3 regions of the Streptomyces sp. NPDC020681 genome follow, and region 3 is predicted to be linked to each of the others. Evidence: riboswitches for the same ligand, from Rfam matches in the RefSeq annotation. Region 3 holds a riboswitch; each other region holds the start of a gene.
The links. A riboswitch is a leader RNA that binds a small molecule or an ion and turns the genes downstream of it on or off. The one in region 3 is predicted to bind thiamine pyrophosphate.

Region 1 (3,268 bases), on a different contig from region 3:
CCCGCAGCCAGAGCACGCTCCAGGCCGCTTCCGCGGGATCCCCGCGCCACAGCAGAGTGTCGGCCCCGGAGTGATGGCCCGCGTACTGCACAAAACGGCCGAACTGCTCGGACCAGAAGTACGGCACCGGGTCGTAGACCTCCGGCGGCTCGGCCGACCCGGCGGCGATGACATTGGCGGCGACCGTGCGCGGCCCCTGCAGCGCGTTGTCCCAGTGGTGCACGAGCAGCCGCCGGCCGTAGCGCGCGGACGGGAAGGAGGCGCAGTCCCCCACCGCGTACACATCGGGCAGCGACGTGCGCAGATGTTCGTCGGCGGTGATTGCGCCGTCCGGGCCGATGGCGATGCCGGACCCGGCGAGCCAGGCCGTGGCGGGCCGCGCGCCGATGCCGACGACGACCGCGCCCGCGGCGAGCTGCCGACCGTCCGCGAGGATGACCGCGCCGGGCTCGATGTCGGCCACGCCCACGCCGGTGAGCAGCTCGATGCCGTACTCCGCGTACCACTCGGCCATCGGCCCCGTGACGTCGGCGGGCAGCGCACCGGCCAGCGGGCGGTCGGCGGCCTCGACGACGGTGACGGTGCAGCCCGCCTCACGCGCGGCGGTCGCGAACTCCGCGCCGATCCAGCCCGCGCCGACCACCACGATGTCGTGCTGCCGCGCGAGCACCGGACGCAGCCGGGCCGCGTCGTCGAGCGTGCGCAGCAGGTGGACGCCCGGGACGGCCTCGGCGCGCGGCAGCGTGATCGGTTCCGCGCCGCTGGCGATGACCAGGAGGTCGTACGGGACGACTCCCGCCTCGGTGTCCAGTTCGTGGGCACCGGGACGTACGCCGGTCACCTCGCAGCCCAGCCGCAGCTCGACGTCGAGCGCCTCGAAATCGACATCGAAGGCCGAGCCCTCCGCCTTGCCGAGCAGCACCGCCTTGGACAGCGGCGGCCGGTCGTACGGCTGGTGCGGTTCGGCCCCGATCAGGGTGACCGGGCCGGTGAAGCCCTGTTCGCGCAGAGCCACCGCGGTCTGCACGCCGGCCATTCCCGCGCCGACGACCACCACGCGCCGCGCCTGTGCTGCCTTCTGCGCTGTCTGCTGCTCGCTCACCCGTCAACCTTACGCATCTGACGCATCGTCAGGTAACCGGGTCCCCCGGATCCCCGGGCAACGGCGGCTGCTCCCCTACTGCGCGTTGGGACCTGGGGTTAGGGTGGCTGCCGTAAGGCACTCGCGGGAGTCCGGACGCACCGGGCTGAGAGGGAGGCTGGACGGCCTCCGACCGTACGAACCTGATCCGGGTCATGCCGGCGAAGGGAGGGGCTGGACGCCCATGTCTCGTACCACGGAACAGTCAGAACATTCAGAACGGTCAGACCAGTCAGGCCGCGGCTCAGACGTCCTCGTCATCGGGGGCGGAATCATCGGCCTGGTCACGGCCTGGCGGGCGGCCCAGCGCGGACTGCGGGTCATCGTCGCCGATCCGGAACCCGGCGGCGGAGCCGCGCAGGTGGCCGCGGGCATGCTCGCCGCCGTCACCGAACTGCACTACGGCGAGCAGACACTGCTCGCGCTCAATGTGGAATCCGCACGCCGCTATCCGGCCTTCGTCGCCGAGCTGGAGGAGGCGACCGGAGCCTCGGTCGGCTACCGCGCGTGCGGCACGCTGGCCGTCGCGCTCGACGCCGACGACCGTGCGCATCTGCGTGAACTGCACGCGCTGCAACGCCAGTCCGGCCTGGAGTCGGAGTGGCTGACGGGGCGCGACTGCCGACGTCTCGAGCCGATGCTCGCGCCGGGCGTACGCGGCGGCCTGCGGGTGGACGGCGACCACCAGGTGGACCCGCGGCGGCTGGCCGCTGCGCTGGTCACCGCCTGCGAGCGGGCCGGAGTGGTGCTGCACCGCGGCTGGGCGGAGCGGCTGACGGTCGTACGGGACCGGGCGGCCGGAGCCGTGCTGACCGACGGGTCGCGGCTCACCGCTGACCAGGTGGTGCTGGCCGGCGGCAGTCTGAGCGGCCGGCTCGGCGGCGTACCGGCGGAGGTGCTGCCTCCGGTACGGCCGGTGAAGGGCCAGGTGCTGCGGCTGACCGTGCCGCCGCCGTACGCCCCGTTCCTGTCCAGGACCGTACGGGCCGTGGTGCGCGGCAGCCATGTCTATCTGGTGCCGCGGGAGAACGGCGAACTGGTCCTCGGAGCGACCAGCGAGGAACTCGGCTGGGACACCACGGTCACCGCCGGCGGGGTGTACGAGCTGCTGCGCGACGCGCACGAGCTGGTGCCGGGCATCACGGAGCTGCCGCTCACCGAGACCCGCGCCGGACTGCGGCCCGCCTCGCCCGACAACGCGCCGCTGCTGGGCCCGACCACGCTGCCGGGACTGCACCTGGCCACCGGCCACCACCGCAATGGGGTGCTCCTCACGCCCGTCACCGGCGATGTCATGGCCACGGTCCTGGTCAACGGCGAACTGCCGGACGAGGCCCGGCCCTTCACGCCACGCCGCTTCTCTCCCGTATCGCTGGAGCAGCCCGCATGAACGTCCTCAACATCTCCGTCAACGGCGAGGTCCGTGAGCTCGCCACCGGAACCACCCTGGACGCCCTGGTCGCGGACCTCACCGCCGCGCCGTCCGGCGTCGCCGCCGCCGTCAACGAGGCGGTCGTGCCGCGCAGCCAGTGGGCGGGCACGCGGCTCGGCGACGGCGACCGGGTCGAAGTCCTCACCGCAGTGCAGGGAGGCTGAACAGCCATGGCCGACGACCGGCTCACCATCGGTGACACGACCTTCAACTCCCGGCTGATCATGGGGACGGGCGGAGCGCCCAGCCTCGACGTGCTGGAACGCTCCCTCATCGCGAGCGGGACGGAACTCACCACCGTCGCGATGCGGCGTCTCGACCCGACGGTGCAGGGGTCGGTGCTGTCCGTCCTGGAGAAGCTCGGCATACGTGTGCTGCCCAATACGGCGGGCTGCTTCACGGCGGGCGAGGCCGTGCTGACCGCGCGGCTCGCGCGCGAGGCCCTCGGCACCGACTGGATCAAGCTGGAGGTCGTCGCGGACGAGCGGACCCTGCTGCCGGATCCGGTCGAGCTGCTGGACGCGGCGGAGACGCTGGTCGACGACGGGTTCACGGTGCTGCCGTACACGAACGACGACCCGGTGCTGGCCCGGAAGCTCGAGGACGTGGGCTGCGCGGCGATCATGCCGCTGGGCTCGCCGATCGGCTCCGGCCTCGGCATCCGCAACCCGCACAACTTCCAGCTGATCGTCGAG
Region 2 (3,268 bases), on a different contig from region 3:
GGGCCGCCCGAGGGTGCCCCACGTCGACCAACAACGACCGATGACCACCACCCCCGAACCAACGGCCACAGGTCACGAGAATCCTTCTGCGACACTGGTAGCACCATGCCCAAGCCCGGAGAACTGACTTTCGTCGCGCCCCGCGGAGCCAAGAAGCCGCCGCGGCACCTTGCCGACCTCACGCCCGCAGAGCGCAAGGAGGCTGTCGCCTCGATCGGCGAGAAGCCGTTTCGCGCCAAGCAGCTGTCGCAGCACTACTTCGCGCGGTACGCCCACGACCCCGCCCAGTGGACCGACATCCCCGCCGCCGCCCGCGAGAAGCTCGCGTCCGAGCTGCTGCCGGATCTGATGGCCGTCGTACGGCACATCTCCTGCGACGACGACACCACGCGCAAGACCCTGTGGCGGCTGCACGACGGCACGCTCGTCGAGTCCGTGCTCATGCGTTATCCGGACCGGGTGACGATGTGTATCTCGTCGCAGGCCGGCTGCGGGATGAACTGCCCGTTCTGCGCCACCGGGCAGGCTGGCCTGGACCGCAATCTGTCGACCGCCGAGATCGTGCACCAGATCGTCGACGGCATGCGCGCGCTGCGCGACGGCGAGGTGCCCGGCGGGCCCGCCCGGCTGTCGAACATCGTGTTCATGGGCATGGGCGAGCCGCTCGCCAACTACAAGCGGGTCGTAGGCGCCGTCCGCCGGCTCACGGACCCGGAGCCGGACGGGCTGGGGCTCTCGCAGCGCGGGATCACCGTCTCGACCGTCGGCCTGGTGCCCGCGATGCTGCGCTTCGCCGACGAGGGCTTCAAGTGCCGTCTCGCCGTCTCGCTGCACGCACCGGACGACGAGCTGCGCGACACCCTCGTCCCGGTGAACACCCGCTGGAAGGTCCGGGAGGTGCTGGACGCGGCCTGGGAGTACGCGGAGAAGTCCGGCCGCCGTATCTCCATCGAGTACGCGCTGATCAGGGACATCAACGACCAGGCGTGGCGCGGTGATCTGCTCGGCCGGATGCTGAAGAGCAGGCGGGTCCATGTGAACCTGATTCCGCTCAATCCGACGCCCGGATCCAAGTGGACGGCGTCCCGGCCCGAGGACGAGAAGGCGTTCGTCGAGGCGATCGCTGCCCACGGTGTGCCCGTGACCGTACGGGACACCCGTGGCCAGGAGATCGACGGAGCGTGCGGACAGCTGGCCGCGTCCGAACGCTGAGGCAAGCCCGTCGGCGCGGGCTGATACTGTGCCCGTGCCTGTGCTATCGCACAAATGAACAATGAACATTCCGACAGGGGAGCGCACACAGCGCTGAGAGTGCGGCAAGGCCGCAGACCCTCGGACCTGATCCGGGTCATACCGGCGTAGGGAGTCAGCACCACATGAACAGCCAGTTTCGGCGTGCCCTCGGCGGCGCGCTTTCCGCGGCCGTCGGCATCACCGCCCTCGCGGCCTGCGGCGAGGAGTCCAAGGACTCCTCCTCCGGCGGCTCGACGTCCAAGACCGTGACGCTCGTCAGCCATGACTCGTTCGCCGCCTCCGACTCCGTACTGAAGGAGTTCACCAAGGAGACCGGCTACACGGTCAAGGTGCTCAAGAGCGGCGACGCCGGTGCGGCTCTGAACAAGGAGATCCTCACCAAGGGCTCGCCGCAGGGCGATGTCTTCTTCGGCGTCGACAACACCCTGCTCTCGCGCGCCCTCGACAACGACCTGTTCACGTCGTACGAGGCCAAGGGCCTGGCCCAGGTGCCGGACGAGGTGCAGCTCGACAAGGACAAGCACCGTGTCACGCCCGTCGACACCGGCGACATCTGCGTCAACTACGACAAGAAGTACTTCGCCGACAAGAAGCTCCAGCCGCCGGCGTCCTTCGACGATCTGATCAAGCCCGAGTACAAGAACCTGCTGGTCACCGAGAACGCGGCGACGTCCTCGCCGGGCCTCGGCTTCCTCCTCGGCACGGTCTCGAAGTACGGCGACGAGGGCTGGCAGGACTACTGGAAGAAGCTCAAGGCCAACGGCGTCAAGGTCGTCGACGGCTGGGAGCAGGCGTACAACGAGGAGTTCTCCGGCTCCGCCGGCGGCAAGAAGGCCAAGGCGGACCGGCCGCTCGTCGTCTCGTACGCCTCCAGCCCGCCGGCCGAAGTGCTCTTCTCCGAGCCGCAGCCGGCCGAGGCCCCGACAGGCGTCGCGACCGGCACCTGCTTCCGCCAGATCGAGTTCGCCGGTCTGCTGGACGGCGCGAAGAACGAGAAGGGCGGCAAGGCCCTGCTGGACTTCCTGGTCTCCAAGAAGTTCCAGGAGGACATGCCGCTGAACATGTTCGTGAACCCGGTGATCAAGGGTGCGCAGCTGCCCGAGGTGTTCACGAAGTTCGGCGCGGTCGTCGACAAGCCGGAGACCGTCGACCCCGACAAGATCGCCAAGAACCGTGAGCAGTGGGTCCAGTCATGGTCCTCGCTCGTAGTGAAGTAACGAAGTCCCACGGCGGGAAGACGGCGCGCGGGAAGTCGGTCCGCGGGAGCCTGGTGCGGCTCGGGCTGATGGCCGGGCCCGTCGCGTTCTTCGCCGTCTTCTTCGCGTATCCCGTCGTCGCGATCGTCGGCCGCGGGCTCCAAGTCGACGGCGTGTGGCAGTTCGGGCGGATCGGCGAGGTGCTGGGCCGCGCGGACTTGCAGCGCGTGCTGTGGTTCACCACCTGGCAGGCGCTCGCGTCGACGGCGCTCACGCTGCTGATCGCGCTGCCAGCCGCATATGTCTTCGCGCGCTTCGACTTTCCCGGCAAAGGGCTGCTGCGGGCGGTGGTCACCGTTCCGTTCGTGCTGCCGACCGTGGTCGTCGGCACCGCGTTCCTCGCGTTGCTGGGGCGCGGCGGGCTGCTCGACGAGCTGTGGGGGATCAGGCTCGACACCACCGTGTGGGCGATCCTGCTCGCGCATGTCTTCTTCAACTACGCCGTCGTCGTACGGACCGTGGGCGGGCTCTGGTCGCAGCTCGACCCGCGTCAGGAGGAGGCGGCGCGGGTGCTGGGCGCCGGACGGTTCGCGGCCTGGCGACGCGTGACGCTGCCCGCGCTCGGGCCCGCCGTCGCGGCCGCGGCCCTGATGGTCTTTCTCTTCACCTTCACCTCCTTCGGCGTCGTACAGATTCTCGGCGGGCCGACGTTCTCCACGCTGGAGGTGGAGATCTACCGGCAGACGGCGCAGCTGCTGGACCTGCCGACGGCGGCGGTGCTGACGCTGGTGCAGTTCGCGGCGGTCGGTGCGATCCTC
Region 3 (3,268 bases):
GGAGGTGATGTGGTCGTACGCGGGGGCCACGTCCGTGGTGAGCGGGCCGAGCGTATAGAACGGGGCCTCCTCGCAGATCTCCTGCTGGAGGTCGATGTTCTCCTTGATCTTGTGCATCGGGACGTGACCAGGTCCTTCGATCATCGTCTGCACGTTGAAGCGCTTGGCGATCGTGTTGAGTTCGCCGAGTGTGCGCAACTCGGCGAACTGCGCTTCGTCGTTAGCGTCCGCGATCGAGCCGGGCCGCAGGCCGTCGCCGAGGGAGTACGTCACGTCGTACGCGGCGAGGATCTCGCAGAGCTCCTCGAAGTGCTCGTACAGGAACGACTCCTTGTGGTGCGCCAGGCACCAGGCCGCCATGATCGAGCCGCCGCGCGACACGATGCCGGTCTTGCGGCGGGCCGTGAGCGGCACGTACCGCAGCAGCACCCCCGCGTGCACCGTCATGTAGTCGACGCCCTGCTCGGCCTGCTCGATGACCGTGTCCTTGTAGACGTCCCAGGTCAGGTCCTCGGCCCTGCCGTCGACCTTCTCGAGGGCCTGGTACAGCGGCACCGTGCCGATCGGGACCGGTGAGTTGCGCAGCACCCACTCACGCGTGGTGTGGATATTGCGGCCGGTCGAGAGGTCCATGACCGTGTCCGCGCCCCACTTCGTGGCCCAGGTCATCTTGTCCACCTCCTCCTCGATGGAGGAGGTGACCGCGGAGTTGCCGATGTTGGCGTTGACCTTCACCAGGAACCGCTTGCCGATGATCATCGGCTCGATCTCCGGGTGGTTGACGTTGGCCGGCAGCACGGCGCGGCCCGCCGCGATCTCCTCCCGTACGACCTCCGGAGAGACGTTCTCGCGGATCGCGACGTACTCCATCTCCGGCGTGATCTCGCCACGACGGGCGTACGCGAGCTGGGTGACCGCCGCTCCCGCCCGGCCCCGGCGGGGCTGGCGCGGACGGCCGGGGAAGACCGCGTCGAGATTCCTGAGGCCCCCGCGCGGCGAGGTGTGCTTGATCCCGTCGTCCTCGGGACGGACGGGACGGCCCGCGTACTCCTCGGTGTCGCCGCGGCCGATGATCCAGTTCTCCCGCAGCGGCGGAAGTCCGCGGCGGACATCGGTCTCGACGGTGGGGTCGGTGTACGGCCCGGACGTGTCGTACAGCGTCACGTCCTTGCCATTGGTGAGGTGCACCTGACGGACCGGCACCCGGAGGTCGGGGCGCGAGCCCTCGACGTATCCCTTGTGCCAGCCCGGCGTGCGCTCCGCCTGGTCGACGGCAGGCGTGCGTGCATCCTGAACGGTCATGAGACCTACTCCCTACGCCGGCATTACCCGGTAACAGGTTCGGCGGTCGACGCAGCGGCTTCCGTCCGGAGGCGTTTCACGTGAAACGCCACAGGGACGGAGGTCAGCGTCCTCTCAGCCCGGTGCTCCGAGCTCCCGCGTGTGCAAAGGTGCCACCACGCTAGCGCCACTTCTGGCGTGCTGAACAGAGGCCCCCTTCCCGTTCTTGCGATGATCGGTCGGTGACCTCTTCGCCGCCAGCACCGCAGCAGCCGCCAGAACCCCACGGCCATACGCACAGTCACGGACCCGCAGCACCCGTCTCCCGGCATCTCCGCAAGGTCATCGCCGCGGTGCTGATTCCGTTCGCCACCGCGGTCGTCGTGGGCCTTCTGGTCCTCTGGCCGGGCGGCACTCCCGCCCATGAACGCACCGGTGTCGGCTTCGACCGGCAGACCGAGGACGGAAGGGTGGTGCAGGTCGACAAGGTCAACTGCAAGGACGTGAACGCCGCGCAGGTGCCGCCGACCGGTGACACCTCCACGCCTGAGGGACGCGAGGCGGTCAACGCGCAGCAGGGCAGCTGCGCGAAGGCGACGGTCGAGGTCACTTCCGGCGCGAACAAAGGCCGCAAATTTACCGAGATCATCCAGCCCGATGCGCCCCGGCAGCTGAAGGACGGCCAGGGGGTCGTGGTCGCGTTCGCTCCCGACGCACCCCGCGACCTGCAGTACTCGGTGATCGATGTGAACCGCGGCTTCCCGATGATGGTGCTGGCGGCGATCTTCGCGATCACCGTGGTGCTCGTGGGTCGTATGCGTGGCGTGATGGCGCTGATCGCGCTGGCCGCCTCGTTCGCCGTGCTGACCATGTTCATCCTGCCCGCGATCCTGCAGGGCTCCAATCCGCTGATCGTCGCGGTGGTCGGAGCGAGCGCGATCATGTTGGTCTCGCTCTATCTGTGCCACGGGCTGACCGCACGTACTTCGGTCGCGGTCCTCGGCACCCTGGTCTCACTGCTGCTGATCGCGGTGCTCGGCTCGATCTTCCTCGGCTGGGCGAGCCTGACCGGCAACACCGACGACAACACCGGTCTGATTCACGGTCTGTTCCCCGGGATCGACATGAGCGGTCTGCTGCTCGCCGGGGTCATCATCGGCTCGCTCGGTGTACTCGACGATGTGACCGTGACCCAGACCTCGGCGGTCTGGGAGCTGCATCAGGCGGATCCCTCCATGGGGCCGCGCGGGCTGTACCGCGCCGGCATCCGGATCGGCCGGGACCACATCGCGTCCGTCGTCAACACGCTCGTACTGGCTTATGCGGGCGCGGCGTTGCCGCTGCTCCTGCTGTTCTCGATCGCGCAGAGCAGCGTGGGGACCGTGGCCAACAGCGAGCTGGTGGCGGAGGAGATCGTACGGACCCTGATCGGCTCGATCGGTCTGGTCGCCTCTGTGCCGGTGACCACGGGCCTGGCGGCGCTGGTGGTCTCCGCGGACCGGCCGCGCAACGAAGAGGCGGCACCGGGCGGATCAGGGGCCCGGAGCGGGCCGCTGGGGCGGGGTGGCTCGGGTCGCCGCCGCAAGAAGTAGCGGTGGCCTCAGAGCCGTGGTCCAAGGTGCCTCAACAGGCGTCCGAAGTCCTCAGCCGGCGTTCTCCTCGGCGAGGATGCGTCCGAGCGCCTTCTCGAGATTGCCCTCGAAGTCTCCGAACGTACGCTCCTGTCCCAGCGGCACCAGCCTGTCGGTGCGGTCGAGGAAAGCCACGATCGGCGCCCCGCCCACCTGGAACACCGCCCGGTCCCGGCCCACTTGGAGCCGGATGCGGAGGTCCCACTTCCCCTCGGGCCCGGTCGGTGTGATGTGCACATCGCCGTCCCCGCTCGGTCCGTGGATCCCGTCCAGCAGCAGTTCGCGGCCGAACGCCCAGGTCACCGGAGCGTCCCCGGGAAGGTGAAAGGTCATCCGCACCGCGTACGGATCCACCG

Region 1: another riboswitch for thiamine pyrophosphate. It lies ahead of thiO (glycine oxidase ThiO); the one in region 3 lies ahead of thiC (phosphomethylpyrimidine synthase ThiC).
Region 2: another riboswitch for thiamine pyrophosphate. It lies ahead of ACH4YL_RS35830 (thiamine ABC transporter substrate binding subunit); the one in region 3 lies ahead of thiC (phosphomethylpyrimidine synthase ThiC).

Annotation. Positions count from the first base shown of each region.
Region 1 covers NZ_JBIRTX010000015.1:95,558-98,825, reverse strand. The annotation lists gene ACH4YL_RS29745 (NAD(P)/FAD-dependent oxidoreductase) at 1-1,102, opposite strand, end outside; TPP riboswitch at 1,216-1,328, shown strand; gene thiO (glycine oxidase ThiO) at 1,326-2,531, shown strand; gene thiS (sulfur carrier protein ThiS) at 2,528-2,737, shown strand; gene ACH4YL_RS29730 (thiazole synthase) at 2,744-3,268, shown strand, end outside.
Region 2 covers NZ_JBIRTX010000025.1:35,761-39,028, forward strand. The annotation lists gene rlmN (23S rRNA (adenine(2503)-C(2))-methyltransferase RlmN) at 106-1,212, shown strand; TPP riboswitch at 1,278-1,382, shown strand; gene ACH4YL_RS35830 (thiamine ABC transporter substrate binding subunit) at 1,377-2,471, shown strand; gene ACH4YL_RS35835 (ABC transporter permease) at 2,540-3,268, shown strand, end outside.
Region 3 covers NZ_JBIRTX010000002.1:545,343-548,610, reverse strand. The annotation lists gene thiC (phosphomethylpyrimidine synthase ThiC) at 1-1,302, opposite strand, end outside; TPP riboswitch at 1,295-1,451, opposite strand; gene ACH4YL_RS06105 (YibE/F family protein) at 1,524-2,873, shown strand; gene ACH4YL_RS06100 (SsgA family sporulation/cell division regulator) at 2,925-3,268, opposite strand, start outside.